Regions from separate parts of the Nocardiopsis moroccensis genome, predicted to be linked through region 2. Evidence: riboswitches for the same ligand, from Rfam matches in the RefSeq annotation. Region 2 holds a riboswitch; the other holds the start of a gene.

Region 1 (15,874 bases), 2.6 Mb from region 2:
CCGCCCTGCCTGGGCTTCCCGCCCTTTCGCGGACGCTGCTGCCGGGACCGGGACTGCTCGCTCAACGTGTGCTCTGCCTCAACAAACCGGGGACATGTACCGGCGCGCGCTCACGCCCGCCAGTTCCGAGAGTACGGCAGCTCAACGGCCCAGTCGGTCGTCTTCGGTGGGGCGCACCCCGCGCGCCCAGTCCGCGGCGGCCATGGCCTTCTTGCCCTGCGGCTGGACCCGGTCGAGCTCGACCGGGTGGGTGCTGGTCCCCACGAGGACGCGTTTGTTGTCCGCGTGCAGCTGGCCGGGTTCCAGGTCGGGGCGGTCGGCGTCGGTCACCGGCCGGACCGGGCCGACCTTCAGGCGCATACCGCGGAAGGTGGTCCAGGCGCCGGGCGCGGGCGTGCAGGCCCGGGCAACCCGGTCCACGCGCTGGGCGGGCGCGGTGAAGTCGAGTTCGGCGTCCAGGGTGGTGAGCTTGCCCGCGTAGGACACGTCGGCGTTGGGCTGCGGGACCGGGCTGAGCTCGCCGGAGGCGATGCCGTCGATCGTGCGGGCCAGGAGCCCGGCCCCGGACACGGAGAGGCGTTCGAGGAGCTCACCGCTGGTGTCGGTGGGCCGGACCGTCTCGGCGAGGGTGCCGTAGACCGGCCCGGCGTCGAGCTCCTTGACGATCCGGAAGGTGGAGGCGCCGGTGACGTCGTCCCCGTGCAGGATGGCGTGCTGGACGGGGGCCGCGCCCCGCCAGGCGGGCAGCAGCGAGAAGTGCAGGTTGACCCAGCCGTGCTCGGGGATGTCCAGCGCGGACTGGGGCAGCAGGGCACCGTAGGCGACCACCGGACAGCAGTCGGGGGCGATCTCGGCGAGGCGCTCCAGGAACTCGGGGTCCCCCGCCTTGGCGGGCTTGAGGACCTCGATCCCCTCGCTCTCGGCGAGTTCGCCGACGGGGCCGGCGGAGACCCTGCGCCCGCGCCCGGAGCGGGCGTCGGGCCGGGTGATCACGGCCGCGACCTCGTGTTCGGAGTCGATCAGCGCCCGGAGTGAGGGCACCGCCACCTCAGGTGTTCCGGCAAAGACAAGCTTCATGTTTCGGGTCCCCCTCCGCTGCGCCTACGGGTCACTGTTCTACCAGTCCCGGCCGGGGCTCCCCGCCGGAAAGAGCGGGGTTGTCGGAAGGTTCTGATAAACCAGGAGTGATGACAGCGCAGCCCGGCCAGCCCGACGAGGTCCTCTTCGACCTGCCCGGACAGGAGAAGAAGGAACAGGCCAGGGGAAAGGCCGACACAGCGAAGAGCCGTCGCCCGGCCAAGCGTCGGCCCGCCGACCGGCTCCCCGTGGCACGCGTGATCGTCGACACCCCGCTGCCGCACCTGGACCGCTACTTCGACTACCGGGTACCGGCCGACATGGACGAGGCCGCCGTGCCCGGGTGCCGGGTCAAGGTGCGTTTCAACGGACGCCTGCTCGCGGGGTTCCTCGCCGAGCGGGTGGAGAGTTCGGACTTCGCCGGGCAGCTGGCCTATCTGGAGACGGTGGTCTCCCCCGAACCCGTGCTCACCCCGGAGATCCTGTCGTTGTCCAGAGCCGTCGCCGACCGGTACGCGGGCACCCTGAGCGATGTCCTGCGGTTGGCGGTACCGCCCCGACACGCGCGGGTGGAGAAGGAGACCGCGCGCGAGGAGCAGGCCCGGGAGGAGGACGTCGAGGGTGTGGAGCCCACCGACGAGGATCCTCCCGAGGTCCCCGAACACCCCGAGAGCGCGCTCCCGCCCGACGACGGCGCCCCCGTCCAGGAGACGGTGGAGGCGGCCGTACCGGAGGTGGACCCCGGCCCCTGGGACGCCTATCCGGAGGGCCCCGCCTTCATCAAGGCGTTGCACGCGGGACGTCCGGCCCGCGCGGTGTGGAACGCCCTGCCCGGCGGCGACTGGACCGACGCGATCGCGGTGGCGGCCGAGGCCGCCCTGGGCGCGGGGCGCGGCACCGTGGTGGTGCTGCCCGACGGCCGCGACGTGGCCGCGGTGGACGCGGCGCTCACCCGCAACCTGGGCGAGGGCCGCCACGCGGCGCTCACCGCCGACCTGGGCCCCGCGAAACGGTACCGGAGTTGGTTGTCCGTGCTACGCGGCCAGGTACGGGTCGTGGTGGGCACCCGGGCCGCCGTCTTCGCACCCGTCCGCGACCTGGGGCTGGTGGTCCTGTGGGACGACGGCGACGACGTGCACGTGGATCCGCACGCCCCCTACCTGCACGCACGCACGGTTCTGGCGATGCGGGCGCACCGGGCCGGCGCCGCGGCGCTGATCGGCGGACACACCCGTACCACCGACGCCCAGTTGCTGGTGGAGTCCGGGTGGGCGCGTCCGCTGGTAGCCGACCGGGCGACGCTGCGCAGCCGCGCCCCGCTGGTCAAACCCGCCGGTGACGACCGCGAACTCGCCCGGGACGGGGCCGCCCGGTCCGCGCGAATGCCGAGCGTGGCGCTGCGTTCGGCACGCGAGGCGGCCAGGAGCGGTCCGGTGCTGTTCCAGGTTCCGCGCCGGGGTTACCTGAACACCCTGGCTTGCTCGGGCTGCCGTGAACCCGCGCGCTGCGACGCCTGCAACGGGCCGTTGGCCGTGCGCGGATCACACGCCATGCCCTCGTGCGGCTGGTGCGGCCGGGTGGCCGGGCAGTGGGTGTGCCCCGGGTGCGGGGCGAGTCGGATGCGCGCGGTGGTGGTGGGCGCCCGCCGGACCGCGGAAGAGCTGGGCCGGGCCTTCCCGTCGCTGACCGTTCGTACCTCCGGCCGTGAGGAAGTGCTCTCCGAGGTCCCGGACAAACCGTCGCTGGTGGTGGCCACCCCCGGAGCCGAACCGGCGGTCACCGGCGGCGGGTACGCGGCGGCGGTGCTGTTGGACGGGTGGGCGCTGCTCAACCGGGCCGATCTGCGTGCCTCGGAGGAGACTCTGCGGCGCTGGCTGAACGCCTCCGCTCTGGTACGACCGGGCGGCGCGGTGGTGGTGTCCGCGGACGTCTCACTGCCCGTGGTGCAGTCGCTGGTGCGCTGGGATCCGGGTGGGTTCGCCGAACGGGAGCTGGCCGAGCGCAGGGAGCTCGGGTTCCCCCCGGCGGTGTCGATGGCCTCGGTCACCGGTGCCCCCGAACACGTGCGCGAGCTGCTGGACCAGATCGAGCTCCCGGAACGGGCCGAGCTGCTGGGGCCGGTGCCGGTGGGTCCGGAACGCACCGACAGCAGCGCCGACCAGACCGAACGGGCCCTGTTGCGGGTGCCACGCGGGTCGGTCGGGGAGCTCACCCGGGCATTGAAGACGGCGGCCTCGGCGCGCAGCGCACGCCGGGACGAACACCTGGCCCAGGTCCGGGTGGACCCGCTGCACGTGCTCTAGTGCGTGGGTTCCGCACCGAAGCGGGCCCGGTGGAGGTCCCGTAGGAGGGCGATCTCGGCGCCGTGGTGGATGAACTCGCGGTTCAGGTGCAGGATGAGCACGACCAGGGGGAAGTCGGACCACTGGGGCGCCTCGGCGTCGCCCACGGGGACGGCCAGGGCGTCGTCGTCCAGTTCCTGGACGTGGTCGGACCAGGTGAGGTAGGCGTTGCGCAGGCGCTGCCTGGCCTCGGCGGCGCTGCTGGGCCAGTCGATGGTGTCGCGGTTGGCGGTGCGGTCGCCGAAGTGCCAGTTGATGCGGGTCTCGAACAGGTCCACCACGATGTGGCCGAGGCGCCAGGCGATAGTGGTGACCGGCGGGGGTTCGGGTGCGGGGTAGGCGCCGTCGGGCGCGTGGCGGCCGTCCGGCAGTCGGCGCACGGTCCAGCTGTCCGGGACCGGCTCCCAGTAGTACTCCGCGTCGGTGAGCCCCTCCAACCGGGGCCACAGCGAGAAGTCCCAGTAGAACCGCATCTGGGCCAGGATCTCGCCGTTCCAGTTCAGTGCCATCGGCGCACTCCCCTTCCTCGCTCGGGCGCACGGCCCAGTCCGCCCAGGGTTCCACATCCCGGGGCGGGTACGTCGTCATCCGGGTAGGGCCACCAGGTGAGATCGGCGACCATCGGTTCGACGGGGAGGAAGGGGTCGAAGGCCCGTTCGACCACGGTTCGGGGCGCCGTGGAGGTGAGGGCGAGGTAACCTCCACCGCGCATCACCGAGTGGAGGGCGGCGAGCCCGGTGGGCGGGGCCTCCTCGGTGAAGGGGCGGGTCATCAGTACGGCGACGGGCTCGTCGAAGTCGACGAGCCCGCTGGTGTGGAGGCGGCGGAGCAGGGCCCCGTCCCCGGTGCCGGAAGCCTCACCGGACAGGACGGCCGCGTCGTCCGCGGCGGCGAGTATCCCGGCGGTCCCGTGCGGTGCGACGTGCACTACCGCGGCTTCGGCGTCGGCCCGGTGCACGCGCTCGGCGGTCCCGGGCACGGAACACCCCCAGTCCACGAACTGGCGGATGCCGGCGTCGGCGCACAGGTAGTCGATGACCCGGCCGAGGAAGGCCTGGTGGAGGCGGGTCTGCTCGGCTCGGGCCGGGTCCGGCGGCGGGCAGGGGCTCCCGCCGAGGTTGACGACCCGGGGTTCGCGTCCCGGGACGTGTGGGGTTTTCTGTTCTCGGAACACGGCCGTGAGGGGACCTGCCTTGGGTCCTCGGACGTCCGTCACGATCACGCTCCCCCAGCCGGTTCGCTCGTGGGAGGCAGGACGCTCCGTCGGGGCGGACCGGTCGGATCCGGCGACGACGCGCCTTGCCGTCAGGGCCTGATAGTACAGCTTGTGAACGTGATCCCCAGCACATACCTGGGTGAAATGTGCCTTATTGCGTCTTATGTAGGGTCGTGCGTCGCAAGCTTTTGTAAGCCCGAGGTCCCGAACCTCCGCCCGAACACCGCGCGGCACCCCCGGGCTCTCCCCGAAACGGGCACACCAATACTGGGGAGGAGAGAACCGACCCGCGGCAGCAGCCACCGACTGTTCAGGAGTCGTACCGGTGCCCTCACCCCCTTCTGCGCCCGAACCCGCGTTCGGCCCGGCCTCAACCGTGGCACGCCTCAGCGGAGCCGGAGCGGCGCACGTCGCGGTGCTCCTCCTGGTCTTCCCCATCGCGGACAGCGCGCTGGACGGAACCGGAGGACTCCCCCACCCCCTCGCGGTCTTCTACGGTCTGGTGCTGGTGACCCACACGCTGCCGTTCGCGCTGCTGTTCCTCGTGGTGAGAACCCTGGGCAGGGGCAGGCGCCTGGTCACCCACCCGACGCTGCCCGTGATCGGGACCGTACCGAGCACGGTCCTCTACGCCCTGTTCGGTATCTCCCTGGTGCTATGGGAGCCGCGTCTGTCGACCGTTGGCCCTGTTCGGCTTCGGAGTCCAGGCGGCACTGTGCCACCTCGTCCTCCGCCCGAAGAGAGCGCTAACGGTCGCACTGTTCACCCTCGCCCTGCCCGCCCTGGTCCGGGGCCTGGCCCTCCTGGGGCACCGGCTCGGTTAGAGCACGTTGCGGGGGTCCGGGACCGGGGCGAGACGGCCGTCGCAGTCGGCGTACTCCCAGCGCGGTCCCCTCGCGACCAGGTCGGCGACGGCGCCCACCAGACGGTCGACGTGCTCCTCGGTGGTTCCCACGCCCAGGCTCGCGCGCACCGCCTGCGTGTGCCCCTCGGGCAGCAGGTGGCCGGTGAGCGGGTGGGCGCAGAACAGACCGTCCCGGACGCCGATCCCGTACTCCGCGGAAAGCGCCGCGGCGAGCAGGTCGGCGGGCAGACCGTCGACCACGAACGAGACGATCCCGACCCGCGCGTGCTCGGCCCCCCACAGGGTCAGCTCGTGCACACCGTCGACCTCCGTCAGTCCGGCCCGCAGGCGCTCCAGCAGCGCGGCTTCGCGGATGTGCTGCAGGGACAGGGTCCGGTTGGTGAAGGTGTCGCAGGCCGCCGCCAGGGCCACGGCCCCCAGCACGTTGGGGCTCCCCGCCTCGTGTCGGGCCGGGAGGTCGTTCCAGACGACGTCGTGCTCGGTGACCTTCCGCGTCGCTCCCCCGCCGGCCAGGTACGGGGTGGCCTCGCGCAGCCAGTCGGCCCGGCCCGCGAGCACACCCGAACCGAAGGGCGCGTAGAGCTTGTGCCCGGACAGGGCCACGTAGTCCGCACCGGTCCCGGTGAGGCTGAACGGCAGGTGCGGCACGTACTGGGCGGCGTCCACCAGCACCCGGGCGCCCTCGGCGTGCGCGGCCTCGACCAGTTCCTCCACCGGCCAGATCTCACCGGTGACGTTGGAGGCCGCGGTGACGCAGAGCAACCTGGGACCCTCGGGTGCCTCCGCCAGAGCGGCACGGGCGGCCCCGACGGCGGCCTCCGGGCTCTCCGGCAGCGGCAGCCGGACCACCTTCGCGGCGCGTGAGGCCGGGTGCTCCCAGGGAAGCAGGCTCGCGTGGTGCTCGGACTCGAAGACCACCACGGTGCACCCCTCGGGCACCGTCCGGGCCAGCAGGTTGACGGCGTCGGTGGTGCCCCGGACGAACACCACGGCGTCGGCGGAACCTCCCTGGTCCGCCTGGGTGCGCACGCCGAGGAAGCGGGCGACGCTGCGGCGGGCGCGCTCGTAGGCGTCGGTGCTGACCTGCGAGTGGTGTCCGGCGCCGCGGTGGACGCTGGCGTAGAACGGCAGGGCCTCGGAGAGGGCCTCCGCCACGCTGGTCAGGCAGGGGGCGCTGGCCGCGTAGTCGAAGTTGGCGTACTCCGCGTACTCACCGGTGACCAGGGGGACCCCGCCCTCGGCGGTGACGATCGAGCACTCGCGGGCCGCGGCCCGGTCGGCGGCGTGGGCCGTGCGGGCGGCGGAGCGGGTGGAGTCGAACGGGACGACAGTGGTCATAGGGCACCTCTTCTGCGAGTCGTGGGACCCACAGGGGTACGCCGGATGACGGCTTCACCTCAGGGGTCCGCGCTTGTCTGACACGGTCGTGTCGGGACCTGGTCCTCACCCGGGGCACCCCACCGCGGAAGGAGGGTTGCCGACCAGCTAGCCGGGGCTTGTCGCTGGTACTCGTGACCTGTGCCGAAATGTAACACAGGGTCCGCCCGGGACGCATCCGCGTGTCCCTGTGTCCTGGACCACGACCCCGCTTGACACCCGCCGCCACGGCTGGGCCATACTGATCCCGAACTGCCCTCATGTCGCGGGTGTCCGGTTCCCCCGGCCGCCCTTCAGGCGCGAGACTCCAGTGCGTTGGAGTTTTCGCATGCCCGCAGACGAGAGGTGCCTTCCGTTGTACGGCGACGACCGTATTCAGCAGATCTTCCGCAACCCCAGGGTTGTCCTCATCTCCGGCTACGCCCGCCTCCCCGACTCGGTGGCGAGCCATTCCCAGTACCAGCGGCTCGGTGTCGTACTCGCGGTGGACTCCGCGGACGGCCGTATCGTCGCCGCGGACACCACACTGCTCACCGACCTGGCGAAGGACTTCTTCCGCGCCCTGGTCGAGGGCGCCTCGGTGACCGAGGACATCGCGGAGATCGTCCAGCGGGTCCAGACGCGGTACGCGGGCCACTCCGGCGCCGCCCTCACCACCGCGCTGCGCCGCTGCCTGGAGACCTACTACCAGCTGCGGGACGGCGACCAGCTGCCCGGCGGCCCCGCCAACGACCCCGACGGCAAGGAGTAACCTCCACGTGAGCGCGACAAACCCGGAAACCGGTCCCGCCCCCGAACCGGACCCGCCACTGCCCCTCGCCGGGGTACGGGTGGCCGACCTGTCCCGGGTCCTGGCGGGCCCGTACGCGACCATGCTCCTCGCCGACATGGGCGCCGAGGTGGTGAAGGTGGAGCAGCCCGGCCGGGGCGACGACACCCGGTCCTGGGGGCCGCCCTACGCCGAACCGGCCGAGGAGCACCGGGAGCACCACTCCCCCGGCGAGGCCGCCTACTTCCTGTCCGTGAACCGGAACAAGCGCAGCCTGGCAGTGGACCTCAAGGACCCCGAGGGGCTGGCCGCCGTCCAGGAGCTGTGCGCCACCTCGGACGTGGTCATCCAGAACTTCCGCCCTGGGGTGATCGACCGGCTCGGCCTGGGCTACGAGGAGATCAGCAAACGCAACGCGGCCGTGGTGTACTGCTCGGTGAGCGGCTTCGGCCCCGAACACGAGCCCGCCACCCGCCCCGGCTTCGACATCGTCGTGCAGGCGGAGAGCGGCCTGATGGCGACCACCGGCCCCGCCGACGGCCCGGCCAGCAAGGTGGGGGTGGCGCTCACCGACGTCCTCACCGGGCTGAACGCAGCCGTGGGCATCCTCGGCGCGCTCATGCGGGCCCGGGCCACGGGGCGGGGCGAGAACATCAGTGTCTCGCTGATCAACTCCACCCTGTCCAGCCTGGTCAACCTCACCCAGCAGGCGCTGGTCACCGGCACCGAACCCGCCCGTGTGGGCAACGCGCACACCACCATCGTGCCGTACCAGACGTTTCCCGCCCAGGACGCGGAGATCGTGGTCGCCGCGGGGAACGACGCCCTGTACCAGCGTCTGTGCGCCGCCATCGACCGCCCCGACCTGGCCGGGGACCCCCGTTACGCCACCAACCCGGGCCGGGTGGCGCACCGGGACGAACTGGTCGGGGAGCTCTCGGCGACACTGCGCACCCGACCCGCCGAGCACTGGATGGAGGTCCTGGTCGGCGCCGGGGTCCCGGTCGGCCGGGTGCGGGGCGTGCTGGACGCGCTGCGCACCGCCGACGCCGGCGGGGACGACGTCCTGCGCACGGTCGAGCACCCCACCGCCGGGCTCCTGGAACAGGTACGGGCGGGTTTCCGGATGGAGCACACACCCACCCCGATGACCGCTCCTCCCCTGCTGGGCCAGCACTCCGCGCAGGTGCTCGCCGAGCTGGGCCTGACCGCGGAGCGGATCGAGGGCCTGCTCAGGAGCGGGACCGTCCAGCAGACCGACGTCCGGAGCTCCGAGACCCGCTAGGTCCGGCGAACCATCACCCCACAGACCTCACACACACGTCACCGAAGCACCACGAAGGGACACCCACCATGAGCGACTCCCAGCGCAAGGCCGCCGCCCCCGACCCCCTCGACTTCCTGGCGGTGGACGCCGAACTGTCCGACACCGAACGCGACGTCCGGGACGCCGTCCGCGGCTTCTCCTCCCGTGAGCTCCTGCCGAACGTCGCCGACTGGTTCGAGGCCGGGACCATCCCCGACCCGCGCGGCCTCGCCAAGGCCTTCGGCGACCTGGGCGTTCTCGGCATGCACCTGGAGGGGTACGGCTGCGGCGGCTCCAGCGCGGTCGCCTACGGTCTGGCCTGCCGGGAGCTGGAGGCGGTGGACTCGGGGCTGCGCAGCTTCGTGTCCGTGCAGGGTTCCCTGGCGATGGCGGCGATCCACAAGTTCGGTTCCGAGGAGCACCGGAACGAGTGGCTGCCGAGGATGGCCGCGGGCGAGGCGATCGGCTGCTTCGGCCTGACCGAGCCCGACTCCGGCTCGGACCCGGGCTCGATGCGCACCAGCGCCCGCAGGGAGGGGGCGGACTGGGTCCTCAACGGCACCAAGATGTGGATCACCAACGGCTCGGTGGCCGACGTCGCCGTGGTGTGGGCCGCCACCGAGGACGGCATCCGCGGTTTCGTGGTGCCGACCGACACCCCGGGGTTCTCCGCGAACGTCATCCACAAGAAGCTGTCGCTGCGCGCCTCGATCACCTCGGAGCTGGTGCTGGAGGACGTGCGCCTGCCCGCCGACGCCGTGATGCCCGGCTCCGGGGGCCTGGGCTCCCCGCTCTCCTGCCTGAACGAGGCCCGCTACGGGATCGTGTGGGGCGCGGCGGGCGCGGCGCGCGCCTGCTACGAGGCCGCGCTGGACTACGCGCGGACCCGTGAGCAGTTCGGGCAGCCCATCGGCGGTTTCCAGCTCACCCAGCGCAAGCTCGCCGACATGGTGGTGGACGTCAACCACGCCAACATGGCGGCGCTGCGGATCGGTCGGCTGAAGGACGAGGGGAACTGCCACCACAACCACGTGAGTTTCGGCAAGTTCGCCAACGTGGCGGCGGCGCAGCGGGTGGCGCGGACGGCGCGCGGGATCCACGGCGCCAACGGGATCACGCTGGAGTACCCGGTGATGCGGCACATGGTGAACCTGGAGACGGTGGCCACCTACGAGGGCACCGAGGAGATCCACGCGCTGAGCATCGGCCAGGCGGTGACGGGTATCTCCGCGTTCCGGTAGGAGAAGGCACGCCACGGGTGCCATCGAAGGCCCACAACCATCACAATGGGAGCATCCGAGTGAGGGAGTTGCCGAAGATGGTGAACGAACCGACGAAGCGGTTCGAGATGACGAAGCTGCGGCGGACCGCCAACGCGTTCGTCAGCGGCTTCGTCAAGTACGGGGCCTGCCCGCCGGAGCTGCACCTGCTCACGACGCGTGGGCGCAAGTCCGGTTTCCTGCGCACCATCCCGCTCAGTGTCCTGGACAGTGAGAGCGGCCGGTACCTGGTCTCCCCCTACGGGGAGGCCGACTGGGTGCGCAACCTGCGCAAGGACGGTTTCGCGACCCTGCGCCAGGGCGGCTGGATCGAGCTGGTGAGCGTGCGCGAGCTGGGCTCCGCCGAGGCGGCACCGCTGCTCAGGGAGTACCTGAACCACCCCAGGGCCGCGGTGGTCGGGCCGTACTTCGACGCCCCGCCGGAGGCACCGGACGAGGCGTTCGAGGCCGAGGCCGACCGGCACCCGGTGTTCCAGATCGTGCGGTCCACGACGATCCGCCTCTGAACCGGACACACGACGGGCCCCGGCGCACCGTGGGTTCTAGCGGTGGTCGCAACACCCTGGCTCTGGGGAGGTTGCGGCCACCGTGTCGTTTTCGAAGGAAGAACGGGACCGTCAGCGGGCCGGCCGGGTGTACACGGTTCCGCGTTCGACGGTTTCGTAGCCGACCGTGGCGTAGGTCCTGGCCGGGGTCGGGTAGGCCTCGTTGGGCGAGGTGTTGATGAACACCCGGTCCCCACCGCGCCGGGCGGTCAGGGTGCAGGCCTGCAGTGCCATGGCGCCGGCCAGGCCCTTGCGCCGGTGTTCGGGGACCACACCGAGGGGTTCGATCTCGGAGCAGCGGTTCCTCGGATCCCACCACACGACGCAGCAGGCCGCCAGTGAACCGTCCGGGGCCTCGACCACGAGATCGAGTTCACGGTCGTACAGCAGACCGGCGCGGGTGCTGTCGTAGCGCTCCCGGCTGAAACGGCTGGTCAGGTCCGGGTCGACCTGGCCCACACGCTCCGGCCAGGGCAGGTCGGCGGGTTTCCAGGCCCTCCGGTGGCACTCCACCCGGGCCTCCTGCTCACCCTCACGCACCGGACGGAGCAGGTAGCCCTCCGGCAGGACGACGTCCTCCTCGGTGGCGGTCCGGCACATCCACTCACCGAAGACGTTCTCCTCCGCCACGGCGAAACCGGTCCTCTCCGCGAGCGAGCGGAGTTCGTCGTCGCCGTCGAGGACCAGCAGGTCCACGGCGGCGCCACCGACCCGGGCCATCGCCCGGTCCAGGAGCGCGGCCCCGGCCCCGGGGTCGGCGGAGGCGCCCTGGATGGTGATCTGGCTCCGGGGGAAGAGGGCGTTGGGCTCCTCGGCCGCGGCCCAGGCCACGGGTTCACCGTCGCGGCGGGCCAGGACCGTGTTGTCGGATGAGAGCTGCCCGGTGGCCAGCTGCCAGCCGAGCCCGCCGGGGTGGGGACTCAGCGGCCAGAGCCGTTGGGCGAGCAGTTCCAGGGGACGGGCGTCCTCGGCCCGGAGGGGGCGGAGTTCGAGCACGGGGCCTGCCTTCTCGTGGGGGACACGGGCGGGCTCACGCTAACCGCCGGTGTCCGGGGGCACCACTGCTTTTCCGACAGGCGGGGTCCCGACAGGACACGGTGGTAGCTTCTTTGCGCAACTCCCCCCACACGGAAAGCGTGCGCCCCCCATGACCGAGAAGAACCGCAGAGTCAACAGCTACGTGGCCGTCACCGGGGTGTTCTGTGCTCTGGTCGCGATCATTTCAGCCGTCGACCCGGTCCCGGCACTGCGGACTCCGATGCTGATCGCCTGCGTGGTCGTCTTCGCAGCCATGGCCTTCCTGCTGGGCAAGGAGGCCAAGGCGCAGAAGAACCCTGAGAAGGGGGCCGACCGACAGAGCTGAGAACCGGCCCGGGGACGGTGACCGGAGCCTCCCGGGCCAGGCCACCGCCCCCCGGGAGGCTCACCCCGCCTGGGCGGCGAGCCAGTCCTCGAACGAGGTCGGGGCCACCTCGGCGTCCGCCGCGGGCAGGAGCACGTTGCCGGCCATGGAGGCGTCGAAGATCCCGTTCTCCCAGGTCGGCACGAGCTCGACCCGGTGGCCGCGGACCGCGTGGGTACGGCGGGCCATGTCGACCAGGTCCTGGGGGCCGGGCCCGGTCACGTCCCGGTGCCGCCCCCGGGGCTCGCCGGCGGCGACGCGCACCAGGATGTCCGCGACGTCCTCGGGCGCGATGGGCCGCACCAGCAGCGGAGCGATCCTGGCGACACCGTCGGTCTCTGTCCAGGAGGCGACCATGGCCCCGAAGTCGTGGAACTGGGTGGCCGGGACGATCGTGTGGGGAACCGGTCCCGCCTCGACCGCGGCCTCCTGCGCACGCTTGCCCGCGTAGTGGGCGTTCCCCCGCACCCGGTTCACGGCGGCGATGGACAGCACGACGTGATGACCCACCCCGGCCCGCTGTTCCGCTGCCAGCAGGTGCTCGGTGGCGGCCGTGAAGAAACGGACGTTCTCGGTTTCCTCCCCCGACGTGCAGTTCAGGACGTCGATCACCGCGTCGACCCCGGTCAGGGCCTCGTCCAGCCCTTCCCCGGAGAGCACGTCCACGCCGTGGCCGCGACTGATCGCGACGGCCTCGTGGCCGCCTCCGCGCAGAGCCGCCAGTGTCAGGGCTCCGATCCGGCCCGTGGCTCCGACCACCGCAACACGCATACGTCGACCTCCCGATCAATTACGGATATCAGGGATCCACAATAGCGTTAATCAGATAGACTGGACAGGTGAAACTTCCCGAGAGCTCCGAGTGGGCGCTGCACTGCGCCGCCTCCCTGGCCCAGCTCGCCCAGGAGGACACCGTCAGTACGCGCCGCCTCGCCGAGCACTTCGGGGTCCCCGCCCCCTACCTGGCCAAGCAACTCGCACACCTGGTCCGGGGCGGCGTGTTGGCCGGGACCACGGGGCCGCGGGGCGGCTTCCGACTCGCCCGGCCGGCCTCCCGGATCACGGTGCTCGACGTCATCGAGGCGGTCGACGGCGCCGCCGACCCGTACCGGTGCCGCGAGATCCGACAGCAGGGGCGCGGGGCCCTGACCGAGGAGGACTGCCGGGAACCGTGCGTCCTGGCCGTGACGATGCGCCAGGCCCACCAGGCATGGCGGTCCAGCCTGGCCGCGGTCACCCTGGCGGACGTCGTCGGCACCCTCGCACCGGGTGTCCCCGACCGCACCCGACGGCTGCTCACCGGGACCGAGGACTGACGCCTCCGCCGTCAGCGGCCGGACACGGCTGCTGCACGAGCGCGCCAGCGGCCCGGCCGGGGCCCGGGTCCGGCCGGCCTCCTCAGTTGCGGACGCGGAACACGTCGTAGACGCCGTCCACGCCGCGGACCGACCGCAGGACGCTGCCCAGGTGGGTGGGGTCGGCCATCTCGAAGGTGAACCGGCTCTGCGCCACCCGGTCCCGGCTGGTCTGCACCGTCGCGGAGAGGATGTTGACGTGCTGGTCGGAGAGCACCCGGGTGATGTCCGAGAGCAGCCGGGAGCGGTCCAGGGCCTCCACGTGCAGGGCGACGAGGAACATCGAGTCCTCGGTGGGCCGCCATTCGACGTCGACCATGCGCTCGCGGTCCAGGCTGGCGGCGTTCACACAGTCCTGGCGGTGCACCGACACCCCGTTGCCCCGGGTCACGAAACCGACGATGTCGTCACCGGGCACGGGCGTACAGCACTTGGACAGGCGGGCCCAGACGTCGGCGTCGCCGCCGGCCACGACGACCCCCGGGTTCCCGGAGCGCTGCCTGGTGGTGGCGACCTTGGAGGGCAGCGCGGACTCGGCGATGTCCTCGGTGTGGCTCTCCAGGCCCCCCATGGAGTCCACGAGCTTGCTGACCACGCTCTGCGCGCTGACCTGGCGCTCGCCCACGGCCGCGTAGAGGGAGTCGACGTCGGGATAGCGCAGGTCCCTGGAGAGGGCGATGATGGTCTCGCCGCTGAACAGGCGCTTGACCGGCAGTTCCTGCTTGCGCATGAACTTGGCGATCTCGTCCTTGCCCCGCTCGATCGCGGCCTCGCGGCGCTCCTTGGTGAACCAGTGCCGGATCTTGTTACGGGCCCGTGCGCTCTTGACGAAGTTGAGCCAGTCGCGGCTGGGGCCGGCGTCGGGGTCCTTCGAGGTGAGGATCTCGACGGTCTCGCCGTTGTGGAGCTCGTTCTCCAACGGCACGAGGCGGCCGTTGATGCGGGCTCCGACGGTGCGGTGGCCGACCTCGGTGTGCACGGCGTAGGCGAAGTCGACGGCGGTGGCGCCCTGCGGCAGGGAGATGACGTCACCACCGGGGGTGAAGACGAACACCTCCTGCACGGACAGGTCGAAGCGCAGCGACTCCAGGAACTCGCCCGGGTCCTTGGTCTCCTGCTGCCAGTCGATGAGCTGGCGCAGCCACTGCATGTCGGCGGTGCCCTTGGACTTGGCCTCGCCGGCGGAGGTGTTGCGGTCCTCCTTGTACTTCCAGTGCGCGGCGATGCCGTACTCGGCGCGGCGGTGCATCGCACGGGTGCGGATCTGCAGCTCGACCGGGTTGCCGGAGGGGCCGATGACCGTCGTGTGCAACGACTGGTACATGTTGAACTTCGGCATCGCGATGTAGTCCTTGAACCGGCCGGGCACCGGGTTCCACCGCGCGTGGATGGTTCCCAGGGCCGCGTAGCAGTCCCGGACGCTGTCCACCAGGACCCGCACCGCGATGAGGTCGTAGATGTCGTCGAAGCCCACGTTGCGGGCGATCATCTTCTGGTAGATCGAGTAGTAGTGCTTGGGCCGCCCGCGCACGGTCGCCTTGAGCTTGGACTCGCGCAGGTCGCCGGAGACCGCCTCGATGACCTCCTGGAGGTACACGTCGCGGCGGGGGGCGCGCTCGGAGACCAGACGGGCGATCTCGTCGAAGCGCTTGGGATAGAGGGTGGCGAAGGCCAGGTCCTCGAGCTCCCACTTGATGGTGTTCATGCCCAGACGGTGGGCGAGGGGGGCGAAGATCTCCAGGGTCTCGCGGGCCTTCTTCTCCCGTTTGGCCTTGGCCGGGAGGTAGCGCAGGGTCCGCATGTTGTGCAGGCGGTCGCACAGTTTGATGACCAGGACGCGGATGTCGCGGGCCATCGCCACGACCATCTTGCGGACCGTCTCGGCCTGGGTGGCCTCGCCGTACTTGACCTTGTCCAGCTTGGTGACGCCGTCGACCAGTTCGGCGATCTCGTCGCCGAAGTCCGCGCGGAGCTCGTCGAGCGAGTACTCGGTGTCCTCGACGGTGTCGTGCAGGAGCGCGGCGGCCAGGGTGGCCTCCTGCATCCCCAGTTCGGCGAGGATGGTGGCGACGGCGAGCGGGTGGGTGATGTAGGGGTCGCCGCTCTTGCGCTTCTGGTGACGGTGGTGGTGGGCCGCGACCTCGTAGGCGCGTTCGATCAGCCGTACGTCCACCTTCGGGTGGGTGGCGCGCACGGTCTTGATCAGTGGTTCGAGCACCGGGTTCATCGTCACTCCCCGCTGGGCCCCGAGTCGGGCGAGCCTTCTGCGTACTCGCACGGTGGAGGGTGTGGTGGAGGCCGCCTGGCCTCCCGGGGCCCCCGGCCCCGAGACGTCGGAGG
Region 2 (15,874 bases):
GCGGCCCGGCACCTTCCACCGGGTGGCGGTCATCGACCAGGAGGCGCACGCCCAGGCCCCCGGGACCCGGGTGCGGCTGCTCTGCTACGGGGCCGAGCACGACGGGGAGATCGTGCCCGACAACGAGATCCTGGAGACCGTGTGGATCTCCTACGCCGAACGGGGCCTGTGCGCCCCGGCGGTGCGGGACCTGGTCGAAGTCCTGCACGAACGGGGCGAGCTGCCCCGGTAGCGCACCGCTCCGGGAGCGGTGCCCCGGGAACCGGAGCAGCCCGTGTCCCGGGTCCACGACCCGGCTCCGGCCCTACTTCTCGGCCACCCGCGGCACCTGCTCCACCACGGCGGCCGTCAGGGACTCGACCCGCTCGTGGAGGCTCCGCGCGTCCAGGCCGGAGGGCTCCGGGGCCATCGAGTTGTCCAGGCCCACCAGGACGACGGCGTTGCCCGTCCACACCGCGCCCCGACCGCTCTCCATGACGAAGTAGCCCCCCTCCCCGGAGTCCTGGACGATCACGCTGACCACGCTCCGCTCGCCGAGCGGGGGCTCGTCCCACAGGACGTCGACGGTGGTCCCCTCCCCGAATTCGTGCTCGGTGAGCTCACCGGCCGGCACCCCGTCGAACAGTTCGGCGTCGGGCGTACCGTACTGCTGGAACCGCAGGTCCAGCCTCTTCTCGTCCTCCCGGTCGGAGAGCAGGACCGTGACGGCCAACTTCGCGCCCTCGTGGGACGCGGAGCACCGCAGCTCCCCGTGGAGTCCCAGGTCGTCGGTGTCCTCGGTGTCGAACCCGCCCGTGACCTCGGGGGTGGCGCCGTCGAAGGCCTCCTGCAGGACCTCCTCTCCGACCACCTCCGAGCAGTCGTCCGGCAGCGAGACGAGATCACGCCCGGAGTCCACCCACAGCAGGGCGCCACCGACGGCCGCCACCAGCGCCAGGGATCCCGCGACGGCGCCGACGACCAGCCCCCGGCGCCCCTTCGGCGCCGCCGCCCCCGGAGCGGGCGGGCCTCCCCCGCTCCACGGGCCGTGGGGCTGACCCGGCTCCGACGGAAAGGGGCCTTGCGGTTGGTTAGGGGTCTGTCCCATCGGGATACCTCGTGGCATGAGTCGTCAGATCGGGGCGATCCAGTTCTACCGGACACACGGAACAGTGGACACCGAGCCCTCGCGGGAGTGGGCGCGGACGCCTGGGTGCGTTCGCTGCCGGACGGCCTGGACACCCGCGTGGGGTCGGGGCAGGACCCCCTGGATCCGGCGCACGTCCAGCAGCTGGCCCTGGCCCGGGTGGTGCTGGCCGACCCGCGGGTGCTGGTGCTGGACGAGGCGACCTCGCTGATCGATCCGCGCTCCGCCCGCCGGTTGGAGCGCTCCCTGGCCGGTGTGCTCGCGGGCCGCACGGTGGTGGCCATCGCGCACCGCCTGTACACCGCCCACGACGCCGACCGGGTCGCGGTGGTGGAGGACGGCGGCGTCAGCGAGCTGGGCACCCACGGGGAACTCCTCGACCGCGGGGGTTCCTACGCCGGACTGTGGCACGCCTGGCACGGCGAGGACTGAACGCGTCCCGCGGCCGGGGATCGAGAGGTGGTTCCAACGCGGTGCCCCTCGCTGGAGCAGCATCGTTCACGGCCGGCTTCGCCTCACCGCCGCAGCCGTACAGCAGGGGTCGCCTCCTCTTCGCACCGGAAAACAGGTGGACAGCCCGCACCCGGCCGGGTGAACCTGCTCGGATGACCACCCCCGAGATTCCCCCCTTGTACCGGGACACCGACTTCAACGGACCGCTCAACGACGAGCGGGCCGCCCGGCTGATCCGCTCACTCGGCCCCCTGGAGGGCCGCCGCGTCGTGGACGTCGGCTGCGGCTGGGCCGAACTCCTGCTGCGCACCCTGGCCAGTGAACCCACCGCGACCGGGTTCGGCATCGACCTCAACGAGGACTACATCCGGCTCGGCCGGGCCAACGCCGAGGAGCGCGGGCTGGCCGACCGGGTCGAACTGGTGACCGGGGACGTCGGCGGGTGGCGGGGCGAACCGGCGGACGCGGTGCTCAACATCGGCTCCACCCACGTGTGGGGCGGAGATCCCCGCACGCACACCGCGAACGCCCTGGCGGCCCTGGCCGACCTGGTGCGGCCCGGCGGCAGGGCGGCGTTCGGGGAGGTCTACTGGAGGCGACCGCCGACCGAAACCGAGATGGCGGCCATGCCGTTCATCCCCCGTGAGCAGTACCGCCCGCTGCCCGAGCTCGTGGACTTCGCGCTCTCGCACGGCTTCCGGCTGCTGGCGCTGGCGGAGACCACCGTGGACGAGTGGGACGAGTTCGAGAACCGGCACTGCCTGGGCTGGGAGGAGTGGCTCCTGGAGAACCCCGGCTCCCCCGACTTCGAGGAGGTCCGCGACCGGGCCGACCGGCACCGGCACGCCCGTGTCCACGGCCAGAGGGAGACCATGGGCTTCGCCTACCTGACCCTGCTCCGGGTCTGATCCGGGGTCGCACCGGCACGCACCCGCGGGCTGCCGGGGACGGAACCCCGGAACCGCGGCCCCCGGGAGCGCGGGGGTGAGGGGGCTCGACCGGGAGCGGGCGCTGTGGACACCCGACGCTCACGGCCGGAGGCTGCCCCCCCCCCTGGCAGGGGTGGTCGCGGGCGGGATCAGGCGGGCACGGCCTGTGGCCGGCCAGGCCACGGGTGCGGACGCGGTTCCGGGCACATGACCCGGTTCCGGGCACACGAAAGGTGCGGCCCTCAGAAGAAGCGCAGGCGTTCCCGCTCCTGGCGTTCGGCGTTCTCGACGTAGACGCGGTCGCCCTGGGCCATGACCGACTCCAGGTAGGCGTACACCTGGAGGGCCCGGTTGATGACGTCGGTCTGCGTGTCACCCGTGGTGGCGACGGCCTCCTCCAACGCCTTGGTGGAGCGCGCGGTCAGGTTCACGGTGACACGCGCCGAGGGCGCGCCCGTCCTGCGCCCGGCCGGACGGCCGCGGCCCTGGGAGGCATCGGTGAGTTCGCTTCCTGTGCTCCTGGGTGACATGACACAACCTCGTTCTCTGGCTTGACGGCAGCGGACTCGATCAGCGGGGAGCCGCGGAGAAAGCCGGAAGCACCGCGCGGGTGACATGCGGGAAGGGCGGGGCAGCGCAGGCCGACAGGGCACGGCGGCAGGGCTCGGACCACCGGCCAGCGCCCCGCCACGAGGACCCCGCCCGTCATCACACGGGCCGGGAAACCCCCGCGGCCTGAACTCGTCCACCGCCAATGCGCCCTCCGGAATCCTGTCCACGTCATTGATCAGATTAGGAGGAGTGTATCAACCTGACACGAGATGCTGTCAATGCATCTTCCATCATCATGATCAATGTATCTAACGAGCCTCCATGGTAATGTGCACGATGTGGACACTCGGCGCTCAGGCGTCACCGGCGCCGTACGGACAGGCCCCCACCGACCCCGGAACGGCGCCCCCTGTACCTCGACGGCTGGAGGTTGGTTTATGGGAGAACCCCGGGGACAGCTCCCGCAGGAGCGGGAGACTCGGGTTGAGACCCACACCGAGGAGATCCGTCTCGATGACGAGTCTCCGCGCACGCGGGCCGACGTCGACTTCGACAGAACCCCCGTGTCCTACGGGATGGAGGCGGGCATCGGCACGGAGGGGGCCTGGGGCCGCTTCCACGGAAGGGCCAGGGCGGGCTCCACGGCCGAGAGGGCGTCGGCCTCGCTCCTCACACTGACCGGAACCGTCCTCCCCCCGCTGGCACTCGGCGGCCTGGCCCACGTCGCCGGAGCCCCCGCGGTGGTCACACTGGCCCTGGCCGGAGCCGTGTGGATACTCGCCACCCTGGTGGCGGTCCACATCACCCGCACCCGCTGAACCACCGGGTCCGGCCCCCCGGGGCCGGGCCCCGAGAACCGTCCGAGGGCCCTCACGCTCCCGTACCGCTAACGTCGGGCCATGGACCTCGCAACGCTTGTCGGGAACGCGCGCCTGGACGGGATCGGACGGTTCTCGGTGGGCGCGATCGTCCACCGGGACGGCCGGATCCTGCTGCTCCGCCGCCGACCGGACGACACCTCCTACCCCGGGACGGAGGACCTGCCCTCCGGAGGGGTGGAGCACGGTGAGGGCCTCCGCGAGGGACTGGAGCGCGAACTCGCCGAGGAGATCGGCCGCCCGCCGGGGCCGCCCGCCCTGGACCCCTTCGTCACCTGGTTCGACTACGACTCCCGAAGCGGGATCCGCACCCGCCAGTTCACCTTCGCCCTGCCCCACGACGGCTCCCCCGTGGTGCTGTCCGGAGAACACACCGCGTTCCGCTGGGCGCCCGCCGGAGAGTACCCGGACAGCGACCTCACCCCCCGGTTGCGGGAGGCTGTCCGGGACTGGCTCGACAGCCGCTGATCCGTTCCCAGAGCCCGCTCCGCCGAATCTTGGCACGCCCTTGGGCGCGTCGCCCGCCCTCTTCGGGTACCCAGACCAGCGTGGGCGGGCCCGGACGGGGGCACCGCGGGCCGACGACGGGGGAGAGCATGAGCACAGGACCTGATACCGACACCCTGGTGGTCTTCGGGATCACCGGTGACCTCGCGAAGAAGTACCTGATGCCCTCCCTCTACCGCCTGGAGGAGAGGAACGAGCTGCGCGCCCGGATCGTCGGGGTGGCCAGGTCCGACTGGGACACCGCGGCCCTACGCCGACGGACCCGCGACGCGGTGGCCGAACACCTCGCCGAGTCCTCCTCCGGACCCGACTCCGCCGACGAGTCCGTCCTCCAGGGGCTGACCGACCGGATGACCATGGTCACGGGCGACCTCAACGACTCCCGGACCTACGCCGAGCTGGGCGAGGCCCTGCACGAGGACTCCCACACCACCCACTACCTCGCGGTTCCCCCCGCCCTGTTCACGACGGTCGCCCGGTCCCTGGCCGAGGCCGGGCTCAACCGGGACGCTCGCCTGGTGGTGGAGAAACCCTTCGGCCACGACCTCGCCTCGGCGCGCGAACTCCACCGGGAACTCCTGTCCTGCTTCTCCTCTGACCACCTGTACCTGGTCGACCACTTCCTGGGAGAGGAGCCCGTGCGCGGGCTGCCGCTGACCCGTTTCGGCAACACCCTGCTGGAGCCCGTGTGGAACCGGGGGTTCGTCGACAACGTGCAGATCACCATGGCCGAGGACTTCGGGGTGGCGGACCGGGGCTCGTTCTACGACGCCACCGGGGCGGTCCGGGACGTGTTCCAGAACCACCTGCTCCAGGTCTTCGCGCTGCTCACCATGGACGCCCCCGTGTCCACCGGGCCCTCGGCGCTCAAGGACGAGAAGCTGCGCCTGCTGCGCGCCGTCCGCACCCTCGAACCGGCCGACACCGTCCGCGGCCGCTACCACGGCTATCTCGACACGGCAGGGGTGCGGCCCGGCTCCACCACCGAGACCTTCTTCGCACTGCGCATGCTGGTGGACAACCCGCGCTGGGCGGGGGTGCCGTTCTACGTGCGCTCCGGCAAACACATGCCGCTCACCTCCTGGGAGGCGGTGGCCGAGCTCAAACGGCCCGCCGTCGACCTCTACCCGGGACCGCCCAACCTCGTCCGGTTCCAACTGGAGCCGCGGGCGGGCCTGACCTTGGAGATGCTGCTGAACGAGCCGGGGGCGGAGAGCGGCTCCCCGGCACGGCTGGTGCTCGGCGCCGACGTCGGACGCCAGCTCGGCCGGGGCCGCGAGGCCTACGACCACGTGCTGCACGGGGCTTTGACCGGTGACCCGGAGCAGTTCGTGCGCTTCGACGTGGTGGAGGAGTCCTGGCGGATCGTCGATCCGGTGGTGGACCTGGCGACGGAGCCCCAACCCTACGCCCGCGGCTCCCACGGACCGGGGTCGGCGCAGACGCTCCCCGGCTCCGGGGGGTGGCATCCGCTGGCCGAGGAGGTCCGTCCGGGCGGCCGGGCCCGGTAACGGCGAAACCGGGCGGCCCCCTGCGGGGACCGCCCGGTCGTCGCGGGCGAGGTCGCGTATCCGGACCTCATGCGCCTACGGGCCCGAGGGCCCGGGTGTCACGGACCTGCTAGAAGTCCATGCCGCCCATGCCACCGGTCGGGTCGCCGGCCGGGGCCGCCGCCTTCTCCGGCTTCTCGGCGATGACGGCCTCGGTGGTCAGGAACAGACCAGCGATGGAGGACGCGTTCTGCAGAGCGGAACGGGTGACCTTGGTCGGGTCGATGACGCCGTCCTTGAACAGGTCGGTGTACTCGCCGGTGGCGGCGTTGAGGCCGAAACCGGGCTCCAGGTTCTTGACCCGGTCCGCCACGACGCCGCCCTCGAGGCCGGCGTTGACCGCGATCTGCTTCAGCGGCTCGGCGATGGCGCGACGCACGATGTCGGCGCCGATGGCCTCGTCGCCCTCGAGCTCCAGCTTCGCGAACGCGGGGACGCTGGCCTGCAGCAGCGCGACGCCACCGCCGGGCAGGATGCCCTCCTCGACCGCGGCCTTGGCGTTGCGGACGGCGTCCTCGATGCGGTGCTTGCGCTCCTTGAGCTCCACCTCGGTGGCGGCACCGGCCTTGATGACGGCCACGCCGCCGGCCAGACGCGCGAGACGCTCCTGGAGCTTCTCACGGTCGTAGTCGGAGTCGGTGCGCTCGATCTCGTTGCGGATCTCGTTCACGCGACCGGCGATGGCGGTGGCGTCACCGGCACCGTCGACGATGGTGGTCTCGTCCTTGGTGACGACGACCTTGCGGGCGCGGCCCAGCAGCTCCAGCTCGGTGTTCTCGAGCTTGAGGCCGACCTCCTCGGTGATGACCTGGCCGCCGGTCAGCACGGCGATGTCGCCGAGCTGGGCCTTGCGGCGGTCACCGAAGCCCGGGGCCTTGACGGCGACGGACTTGAAGGTGCCGCGGATCTTGTTGACCACGAGGGTCTGCAGGGCGCCGTCGGCGACGTCCTCGGCGATGACCATCAGCGGGCGGCCGGACTGCAGGACCTTCTCGACAACGGGCAGGAACTCGTTGTTGTTGGAGATCTTGGAGTTGACGATGAGGATGTAGGGGTCCTCGAGGACCGTCTCCATGCGCTCGAGGTCGGTGGCGAAGTAGGGCGAGATGTAGCCCTTGTCGAAGCGCATGCCCTCGGCGAGCTCCAGCTCGAGCCCGAAGGTCTGCCCCTCCTCGACGGTGATGACGCCTTCCTTGCCGACCTTGTCCATCGCCTCGGCGATGGTCTCACCGATCTGGGTGTCACCGGCGGAGATGGAGGCGGTGGAGGCGATCTGCTCCTTGGTCTCGACGTCCTTCGAGAGGTTGCCGAGCTCCTCGTTGATGCGGGCCACGGCGGACTCGATGCCGCGCTTGAGGCCGATCGGGTTGGCGCCGGCGGCGACGTTGCGCAGACCCTCGCGGACGAGGGCCTGGGCCAGGACGGTGGCGGTGGTCGTACCGTCACCGGCGACGTCGTCCGTCTTCTTGGCGACCTCCTTGACCAGCTCGGCCCCGATCTTCTCCCAGGGGTCCTCGAGCTCGATCTCCTTGGCGATGGAGACACCGTCGTTGGTGATCGTGGGGGCGCCCCACTTCTTCTCCAGAACGACGTTGCGACCCTTCGGGCCGAGCGTGACCTTCACGGCGTCCGCGAGCTGGTTCATGCCACGCTCGAGGCCGCGACGGGCCTCCTCGTCGAACGCGATCAGTTTGGCTGCCATTGAGTTCTTGTCCTCCCGTGACCGGGCTGATACGCGATGGGACGAGGCGTGCGCCCGCGACGGACGACCGCGTCCTGGCCGGCAACCCTGCTGCCGGAGGGCCACGGTCTCGCAGCCTCGATCCGGTTAGCACTCGGTAGAGGTGAGTGCTAACCACTCCCTTTTTTAGCACTCGGCCATGGAGAGTGCAAACGATGTGGTCACGATTTCCCTACCCCCGAGCATGCCTCCCACCTGCACAGACAGCCTGTTATCTGGTGATTTGAGCGTTCGGCGAACAGATGACGAACCCTGGGCGCGCACTCGAGGGGATCCCCGTGGGGCCCACAGGTCCCACCGGCCCCACGGGCCCCGTCAAGGCCCCGGGCAGGCGCCACGGGGGTCAGGTGCTCAGGCGACGCAGGGAGCGCGCACCCGCCGCCGGCACCACCCCGCTGCTCCCGAAACAGCCAAACCGCGGTGATCTTGCTACCAGAAGCAAGTTCGGCGCCGATTTCGCCCCTGGTAGCAAGATCACCGCGGGTAGGGGCCCGGACACGTGGAGGGGGCGGGTGCCGTCGGCACCCGCCCCCTCCACACGGTTCGTGTGATCAGCAGCCCCCGGCGACCGCGGGGATGATCGAGACCTGCTGGCCGTCCTTGACCTCGGTCTGCAGGCCCTTCTCGAAGCGGACGTCCTCGTCACCGACGTAGACGTTGACGAAGCGGCGGACCTTGCCGTTGTCGTCGAGGATGCGGGCGCGGATGCCCGGGTGGTTGGCCTCCAGGTCGTCGAGGATCTCGGCGAGGGTGCCGCCCTCGGCGGTGACCTCGGAGGCGTCGTCGGTGTAGGTGCGCAGGATGGTCGGCACGCGGACGCTGGCGCTCATGGTGTTCGTACTCCTGGGAAGTGGGTGCGGCGGGATACGGCCGGGGCTGCGGTTCAGGCCAGGCCCTCGGCCTTGAAGGCGTCCAGGGACGGCTTGATCGTGGCGGTGACGCCCGAGTCGACGGCGTTGAGGGTCTTGAGCCCGTCACCGGTGTTGACGATGACCGTCTCGGCCTCGGGGTCGAGCCTGCCCTCACGCACCAGCTTGCACAGGACGCCGGTGGTCACACCGCCCGCCGTCTCGGCGAAGACGCCCTCGGTCCGGGCGAGGAGCTTGATGGCGTCGACGATCTCGTCGTCGCCCACGTGCTCGACCGAGCCGCCGGTGCGCTGGGCGATGTCCAGCACGTACGGGCCGTCCGCGGGGTTGCCGATCGCCAGGGACTTGGCGATGGTGTCCGGCTTGACCGGCTGGATCACGTCGTGGCCGTTCTCCCAGGCCTTGGCGACCGGAGAGCAGCCGGTGGCCTGCGCGCCGAACACCTTGTAGGGGCGGTCCTCGACCAGGCCGACCCTGATCAGCTCCTGGAACCCCTTGTCGATCTTGGTGAGCTGGGAGCCGGAGGCGATCGGGATGACGATCTGCTCGGGCAGGCGCCAGCCGAGCTGCTCGGCGATCTCGTAGGCCAGCGTCTTGGAGCCCTCGGCGTAGTAGGGGCGCAGGTTGACGTTGGTGAAGCCCCAGCTCTCCCCGGCCTCGTCCCCGATGAGCTCGGAGCAGAAGCGGTTGACGTCGTCGTAGTTGCCGTCGATGGCGACGACCTTGCCGCCGTACACGGCGGCCATGACGACCTTGCCCTCCTCCAGTCCGGCCGGGATGAACACGCACGACTCGAAGCCGGCCCGTGCGGCGGCGGCGCCCACGGCGCCGGCGAGGTTGCCGGTGGAGGAGCAGGAGAGGGTGGTGAAGCCGAAGGTGCGGGCGGCCTCGACGGCGATCGCGACCACGCGGTCCTTGAAGGAGTGCGTGGGGTTGGCCGAGTCGTCCTTGACGTGCAGGGACCTCAGGCCGAGTTCGGCGGCGAGGCGGTCGGCGCGCACCAGCGGGGTGAAGCCGGGGTTCATGTTCGGCAGCTCGGCCACGTTGTCGGGGACCGGCAGGAGGGAGCGGTAGCGCCAGATGTTCTTGGGGCCGCTCTCGATCTCCTCGCGGGTGACGTTCCCGAAGTCGTAGGCGATCTCCAGGGGGCCGAAACAGAACTGACAGGCGAAGATCGGTGTGAGTTCGTACCGCTCGCCGCACTCCCGGCAGGACAGGGCGGTTCCGGGTCCGAAGGCGCGAACGGAGGTGGGTTCAGCGGCGGTAATCGCCATGGCGAGGCGTCTCCCCTCATCTTTCCTGGTGGCCACCTTGACCCCAGGCCGGAGTTGGCACCTGCCTCGAGGGGTCCGCGATGGTCGCGTCCACATGTCGAGATGGTTGCCGGGGCTTCGCAGGGCCGGTCCCTCCACCCCTCTGGATGAGCAATATGAAGTTGTCGCACTTCCACTCGGGGAGCGCACCGTCACTGTAACGGACGTGTTGACCGTTTTTCCACGACGGGTGACCCGGATTACACCATCCTTCTCATATTGTGAGACGCGATGAGACGGCGCCGGTCGCGGGACCGCCGCCGTACCCGCCGTGTTTCCGCCCTGTGACGGTCTCCACCATTGACCTCGGGGGTGTTTGGGGCCCCTGTCCACAGGCGAGACCTAGGGGCATGTTCCGCGGGCGCACAGCCCGCCGCGTAACGCCCCGGGGGAAGCGTCCCACTCCCCGCCACCACATCCGTGATTTTCTCGAGAGGACGACCACGTGGACAAGGCCCAGATCCTCATCGCCTCCAACAGGGGGCCGGTCTCCTTCTCCACCGCCGACGACGGCTCCCTGGAGCACCGGCGCGGCGGTGGCGGCCTGGTCTCGGGGATGATCTCCGTGGCCACCGAGATCGACAGCCTCTGGGTGTGTGCCGCCCTGTCCGACACCGACCGGCGGGCCGCGGCCGAGGCCCCGCAGGCCCGTCTGGACAAGGCGCACGATCTCGACGGCATGCGTGTTCACATGCTGGACATTCCGGAGGACACCCTCGCGGGCGCCTACACCGGGGTGGCCAACTCGACCCTGTGGTTCGTCCAGCACATGCTGTACGACACCCCGAACAAGCCCTCCTTCGGCTCGGAGTTCCGCAAGCTCTGGGAGGACTACACCGCCTACAACGACGCCTTCGCCGAGGCCCTGGTCAGCGGTGCCGCCGACAACGCCCGCGTGGCCGTGCAGGACTACCACCTGGCACTGGTACCGCGCCTGTTGCGGACGCGCCGCCCCGACCTGCGGATCGCGCACTTCTCGCACACCCCGTGGGCGCCGCCGGAGTACTTCCGCATGCTGCCCGCCCAGGTGGCCCGGGAGCTGCTGGAGGGCATGCTGGGCGCGGACCGGCTGGGTTTCCTGAGCCCGCGCTGGGCCGACGCGTTCCTGCGCTGCTGTGCCGAGATCCTGCGCGCCGACGTGGACCTCGAACAGCGCACGGTGGAGCACGGGGGCCGGATCGTCGAGGTGGGCGTGCACGCCCTGGGCGCGGACGAGGAGGGACTCCGGGCGAGCGCCGCGGAGCCCGCCGTGGCGGACCGGCGCCGGACGCTGCGCGAGGCGGTGGGCGAGACCCGGCTGATCGTGCGGGTGGACCGCACCGAGCTGTCCAAGAACATCGTGCGCGGGCTGGAGGCGTACCGGGAGCTGCTGCGGGCGCACCCCGAGTGGCGGGGTCGAGTCACCCACCTGGCGTTCGCCTACCCGAGCCGCGGCGACGTGCCCGAGTACCGCGAGTACACGGACTCGGTGCTCCGCCTCGTCAAGGAGATCAACGAGGAGTTCTCCACCCCCGAGTGGACGCCCCTGGTCCTGGAGGTCAACGACGACTACCCGCGTTCGCTGGCCTCGTTCCAGATGGCCGACGTGCTGCTGGTGAACCCGATCCGGGACGGTATGAACCTGGTCGCCAAGGAGGGGCCGGTCCTGTCCGAACAGGACTCCGTGCTGGTGCTGTCCCGTGAGGCGGGCGCCGCCGACGAACTGGGCGAGGGCGCGCTGCTGGTCAACCCCTACGACACCGTGGAGACCGCCGAGGCGCTGCACCGGGCCCTGTCGATGCCCGAGGCGGAGCGCCGCAAGCGCCGGGAGCAGTTGGCGGAGGCAGCCGTGGCGCTGCCGCCGCGCCGCTGGTTCCAGGACCAGCTGCGCTCGCTGGGGCTGCGCTCCTGAGGTGTGTGCGGTCCGCCCGTCCGGGGCAGGGTCGCGGGGCCGTGTCCCTCACCGGACACGCCCTGCGGCGGTGTCCGGGACTCAGCCGGTCCCGGCGCTCCCGGCCCGACGGGCCTCGGCCTCGTCGAGGAGTTCGGTGATGATGCCGGTCTTGGCGTCGGCGTAGTCCTGGATCCTGTCCCAGGTGTGCTCGGCGAGCTCGCGCTTGACGGCGGTGTAGCGTTCCCGCGCCCCGGTGTCCTCGGTGAGGTGGTCGCGGAAGAGCCGCATGCGGTCGATCTCCGCGCACCCCTCGGTGAACACGTGCAGGTTGATGTTGACGCCCGGCCCCTTGAGGACCCGGTGCTCGTACCAGTCGGGTTCGCGGATGGCCAGGGAGTACCCGGCGGCCTCCAGGTCGGGGAGGTAGGCGGCCTCGTCCGCGGAGTCGGCGACCGCCAGGAGCAGGTCGAGGCAGGGTTTGGCGGCCAGGCCGGGAACAGAGGTGGACCCGACGTGGTCCAGGGACAGGACCCGATCGCCCAGGACGCCGCGGAGCCGCCCCTCCTCCTGCCTGAACAGGTAGGGCCACTTCGGGTCGGGGTCGCAGATGTGCACACGACCGTTCACGAGATGGTGTGACCGGGGGTCTGCTCCGATCACCTTTTCTCCTCGCGAGGGCAGAGAGGGCGTTTCGAGGGAGGACATTCACAAAGCCTTGTCCGCTGCGGTGCGCGAGTCAAGACCCTCCGTGTCGCTTACATATGCACGCGCAGATTTTGCATGACAGACCGTTGACCAGGCATGACCGTACGCGATGGTAAAGCCGGAGGGGCACCCGAAGGGCTCCTGGGACCGTCCCGGGCGGGTGCTCGGAACCCTGTCGGCCGCACGGGGCCGCGGCCGTCCGCCGCGGCGCCCGCGCCCCTACCCCCTGCGGCGCCGGCCGCCCTTCCTGCGCCGCGAGGGGCGCTCCTCGGCCCGGGCCCGCTCGGCCCGCTCGGCGGCCAGCTCCTCGTCCTGGGTCCGCCGCTCGGCTGCCACGCCGTAGGGGTCCTTGCTGGAACGGCGCACCCACAGCGCCAGAAGGATCACGACCATGGCGAGGACGACGCCGGCCAGGGCGAACCAGATCCACACCGGCACGTCCGGGGAGTCCTCCTCGACCAGGTCCTCGTCGAGGAGCGGGTTCTCCTGCGCCACATCGGCGGCCAGGGCGGCAGCGCCGGGAAGGTTCAGGAGCGGCAGCCCCTCCGTACCCTGCGGAGCGCCCCCGACCAGCGCTTCACGGACCTGTTCCGGGGCGAGTTGCGGATACTCGGCCCGCAGCAGCGCGGCCGCCCCGGCGGCCACGGCGGCCGCGTAGGGGGTTCCGGTCACCTCGTTCAGCCCCATGTCCGTACCGGCCGCCTCCAGTGCGGCCCCGGGAGCGAGGAGTTCGACGGACGAGGTTTCGGGCGAGTCCGGGACGAGTTCCCCGTTCTCGTCCACACCGCCCACGGCGAGGACGTTCGGGTCCTGCTCACCGCCGGCGGGGGCGACGACGAGGGTCCCGCCGCGGGCCGCCTCCGCGGTGGCCTCCGACTGGTCCTCGTCGGTACCGATCTCCTCCGGCAACAGGACGACCTGGGCGCCCGCGTCCACGGCGTAGCGGATCGCACCGGGCAGGTCGTCGCCGGGCAGCACCAGCAGTTCGGCCTCCGGGGCGACGCCCAGGACCCCGCCGTCCGCGTCCATGCCGTGTCCGTGCCCCGCGACCAGGGAGGCCGCGGCCGTGCCCTGTTCGGTGTCGGTGCCGTTACCGCCGAACTCGGTGTCCACCTCCAGGTTGTCCCGGATATCGGGGTGTTCCTCGTTCACGGAGACACCGGGCAGGGCCACGGTGAGGCCCTGGCCCCGGGTGGACTCCCAGACCTCCTGCGCCCCGACGGACTGCAAAGCCCACTGCTCCGGCCGGAAGTCGGGGACCCCGTCGGCGGCGGCTGGAACCGCCGTCAGTCCCAGTACGGTGAGCGCCGCGCAGGCCCCCGCCGCGGCGCCCAGCAGATGGCGCGTGTGTGTCCTGTTACGGCTGTTGCCCCCGAGCACGTCAGGCTCCCTCGAACGTTGCGGTCGGCATTCCGCCGGGCCCTCCCCGGACCCTCGCAATTCTGTCATGGGCACAGGATTCAGGCTTGGACAAGTGGCTTGGAGGGTAGGAAACGTAACTGTATCCCTGGTGCCAGTCCTGGGTTTTCCGTTCCTCATCCGGCATGTCGAGTCGCTAGCATGAGTCGCGCCGATCCGGACAAACCAATTACCCGTCCAGGGGGTGTCCCATGCCGCATATCGGTCCGCCCGAAGGCAGTCAGTCGGCCCTCGCCGAACGCGAACAGCGCATCCTCGCCTTCGAACGCCAGTGGTGGAAGTTCGAGGGCTCCAAGGAACAGGCGATCCGTGACGAGTTCGGGTTCTCCGCGACCCGGTACTACCAACTGCTCAACGGACTGGTCGAGCGCCCCGAGGCGCTCGCCTTCGACCCCATGACCGTCAAACGTCTGCGTCGGCTGCGCGCCGACCGCCGACGCCAACGCAACGCGCGCCAGTTGGGCATCCACCTCTGACCGGCGTCCCGAGTGCGGCCGCCCGGGAAACCCCCGAGCCCGCACGCACCGACCCGCGCGTTCCCCGTCGGCGGCCACCGCCCCGTCCGGGCCCGCACACGCGCGCCCTCCCCATCGACAGCGACAGGGTCCTGCCTTGCCTCAGCCCCGACAGCACGGAACGCCCGAGCGGAACAGGCCGGGCGGTCCGCACGCACAGAACGAACCGACCGGTGGGAACGGACTGCCCGAGCCCGCCACCCCGACCGGACGGGCCGCGCTCGAAGCACTGCTCACCGAGCCCGCGCGGGCACTGTTCGCCTTCGACTTCGACGGCACCCTGGCGCCCATCGTCGCCGACCCGCGCGACTCCGCCCCCCAACCCGGGATCGTGGCCGCGCTGACCGAGCTGGCCGACCTGGTGGGCACCGTCGCGGTGATCACCGGGCGCGGCGCCGCCACCGCGGTGGACCTCGGCGGCCTGGACCGGGTACCCGGTATCACCGTGCTCGGACACTACGGCGCCGAGCGCTGGTCCGACGGCCGTGTGGTGGCCGCCGACCCGCCGCCCGGGGTGGCCCTGGTCCGGGCCGAGCTCCCGGGCCTGGTGGACGCCTCCGGCGCGCCGGAGGGCACCTGGATCGAGGACAAGGGCCGCTCGTTGGCCGTGCACACCCGGCGCACCGCCGACCCCGACAGGGCACTGGAGCTGCTGGGCGGTCCCCTGGCGGAGCTGGCCGAACGCGCGGGGCTCAAGGTGGAGCCCGGGCGGATGGTGCTCGAGCTCCGCCCACAGGGTGTGGACAAGGGTGCGGCCCTCACCTCCCTGGTGGAGGAGAGGGGCGCGCTCCACGTCCTCTACGCCGGTGACGACCTGGGCGACCTGCCCGCCTTCGAGGCGGTGGCCGCGCTGCGTACGCGTGGCGTGTCCGGCCTGACGGTGTGCTCCTCCTCCGAGGAGGTCACCGCGGTGGCCGACGCCGCCGACCTGGTCGTCCCCGGACCCGCCGGACTGGCCGAACTGCTCGGCCGCCTCACGGAGAGGATTCGTGGGCTTGCGGCGTGAGCGCCGAACGCGCGGCCGCGCGCAGGTCCACCAGCCCGGTGCGGTCGCGCCCGTAGTGCACGGCGTTGGTGAGCACGCCGACGTACCGTCCGCTCTCCGGGTGCATGAACAGGCTCGTCCCGGTGAAACCGTTGTGGTAGACCACCCCCTCCGGGGTGACCAACCAGGCCAGTCCTCTCGAGAGCCGAGCGCCCGCGTCCACCTGCGGTGACCAGCTCTCCCGAACGAACGACCCGGGAACGGCACCGGCACCGCCCTCGTGCAGGCGGAGCATCTCCCGGGCGTAGGCGCCCAGGTCGATCGCGGTGCTGAACACCCCGGCGTGCCCCGCAACGCCGCCCATCAGCGCGGCCGCCTCGTCGTGCACCACGCCCCAGGAGGGCGCCGCGCCGACGAGGCGGCGCTCGGTCGGCGCCACGCTGGGTGACCTGGCCAACG

What was found. A riboswitch is a leader RNA that binds a small molecule or an ion and turns the genes downstream of it on or off. The one in region 2 is predicted to bind S-adenosylmethionine.
Region 1: linked by a shared signal. The riboswitch ahead of ACUKCB_RS02370 (aminotransferase class V-fold PLP-dependent enzyme) and the one ahead of thrC (threonine synthase) in region 2 are both predicted to bind S-adenosylmethionine.

Annotation. Positions count from the first base shown of each region.
Region 1 covers NZ_CP199747.1:563,210-579,083, reverse strand. The annotation lists gene ACUKCB_RS02400 (RsmB/NOP family class I SAM-dependent RNA methyltransferase) at 1-65, opposite strand, end outside; gene fmt (methionyl-tRNA formyltransferase) at 142-1,077, opposite strand; gene ACUKCB_RS02390 (primosomal protein N') at 1,188-3,380, shown strand; gene ACUKCB_RS02385 (DinB family protein) at 3,377-3,928, opposite strand; gene ACUKCB_RS02380 (SAM-dependent methyltransferase) at 3,919-4,635, opposite strand; gene ACUKCB_RS02375 (hypothetical protein) at 5,316-5,459, shown strand; gene ACUKCB_RS02370 (aminotransferase class V-fold PLP-dependent enzyme) at 5,456-6,838, opposite strand; SAM riboswitch class IV at 6,903-7,017, opposite strand; gene ACUKCB_RS02365 (DUF3870 domain-containing protein) at 7,233-7,628, shown strand; gene ACUKCB_RS02360 (CaiB/BaiF CoA transferase family protein) at 7,636-8,931, shown strand; gene ACUKCB_RS02355 (acyl-CoA dehydrogenase family protein) at 9,000-10,193, shown strand; gene ACUKCB_RS02350 (nitroreductase/quinone reductase family protein) at 10,271-10,738, shown strand; gene ACUKCB_RS02345 (GNAT family N-acetyltransferase) at 10,850-11,773, opposite strand; gene ACUKCB_RS02340 (hypothetical protein) at 11,925-12,140, shown strand; gene ACUKCB_RS02335 (SDR family oxidoreductase) at 12,201-12,950, opposite strand; gene ACUKCB_RS02330 (RrF2 family transcriptional regulator) at 13,019-13,495, shown strand; gene ACUKCB_RS02325 (RelA/SpoT family protein) at 13,578-15,761, opposite strand.
Region 2 covers NZ_CP199747.1:4,109,189-4,125,062, forward strand. The annotation lists gene ACUKCB_RS18260 (NUDIX hydrolase) at 1-232, shown strand, start outside; gene ACUKCB_RS18265 (hypothetical protein) at 305-1,087, opposite strand; partial or broken gene ACUKCB_RS18270 (ABC transporter ATP-binding protein) at 1,160-1,558, shown strand; gene ACUKCB_RS18275 (SAM-dependent methyltransferase) at 1,732-2,487, shown strand; gene ACUKCB_RS18280 (ribbon-helix-helix domain-containing protein) at 2,751-3,038, opposite strand; gene ACUKCB_RS18285 (hypothetical protein) at 3,498-3,878, shown strand; gene ACUKCB_RS18290 (NUDIX domain-containing protein) at 3,960-4,406, shown strand; gene zwf (glucose-6-phosphate dehydrogenase) at 4,535-5,956, shown strand; gene groL (chaperonin GroEL) at 6,066-7,697, opposite strand; gene ACUKCB_RS18305 (ubiquitin-like small modifier protein 1) at 8,288-8,566, opposite strand; gene thrC (threonine synthase) at 8,620-9,879, opposite strand; SAM riboswitch class I at 9,893-10,032, opposite strand; gene ACUKCB_RS18315 (alpha,alpha-trehalose-phosphate synthase (UDP-forming)) at 10,364-11,809, shown strand; gene ACUKCB_RS18320 (GrpB family protein) at 11,891-12,496, opposite strand; gene ACUKCB_RS18325 (S8 family serine peptidase) at 12,716-13,876, opposite strand; gene ACUKCB_RS18330 (DUF3263 domain-containing protein) at 14,107-14,391, shown strand; gene otsB (trehalose-phosphatase) at 14,615-15,436, shown strand; gene ACUKCB_RS18340 (serine hydrolase domain-containing protein) at 15,405-15,874, opposite strand, start outside.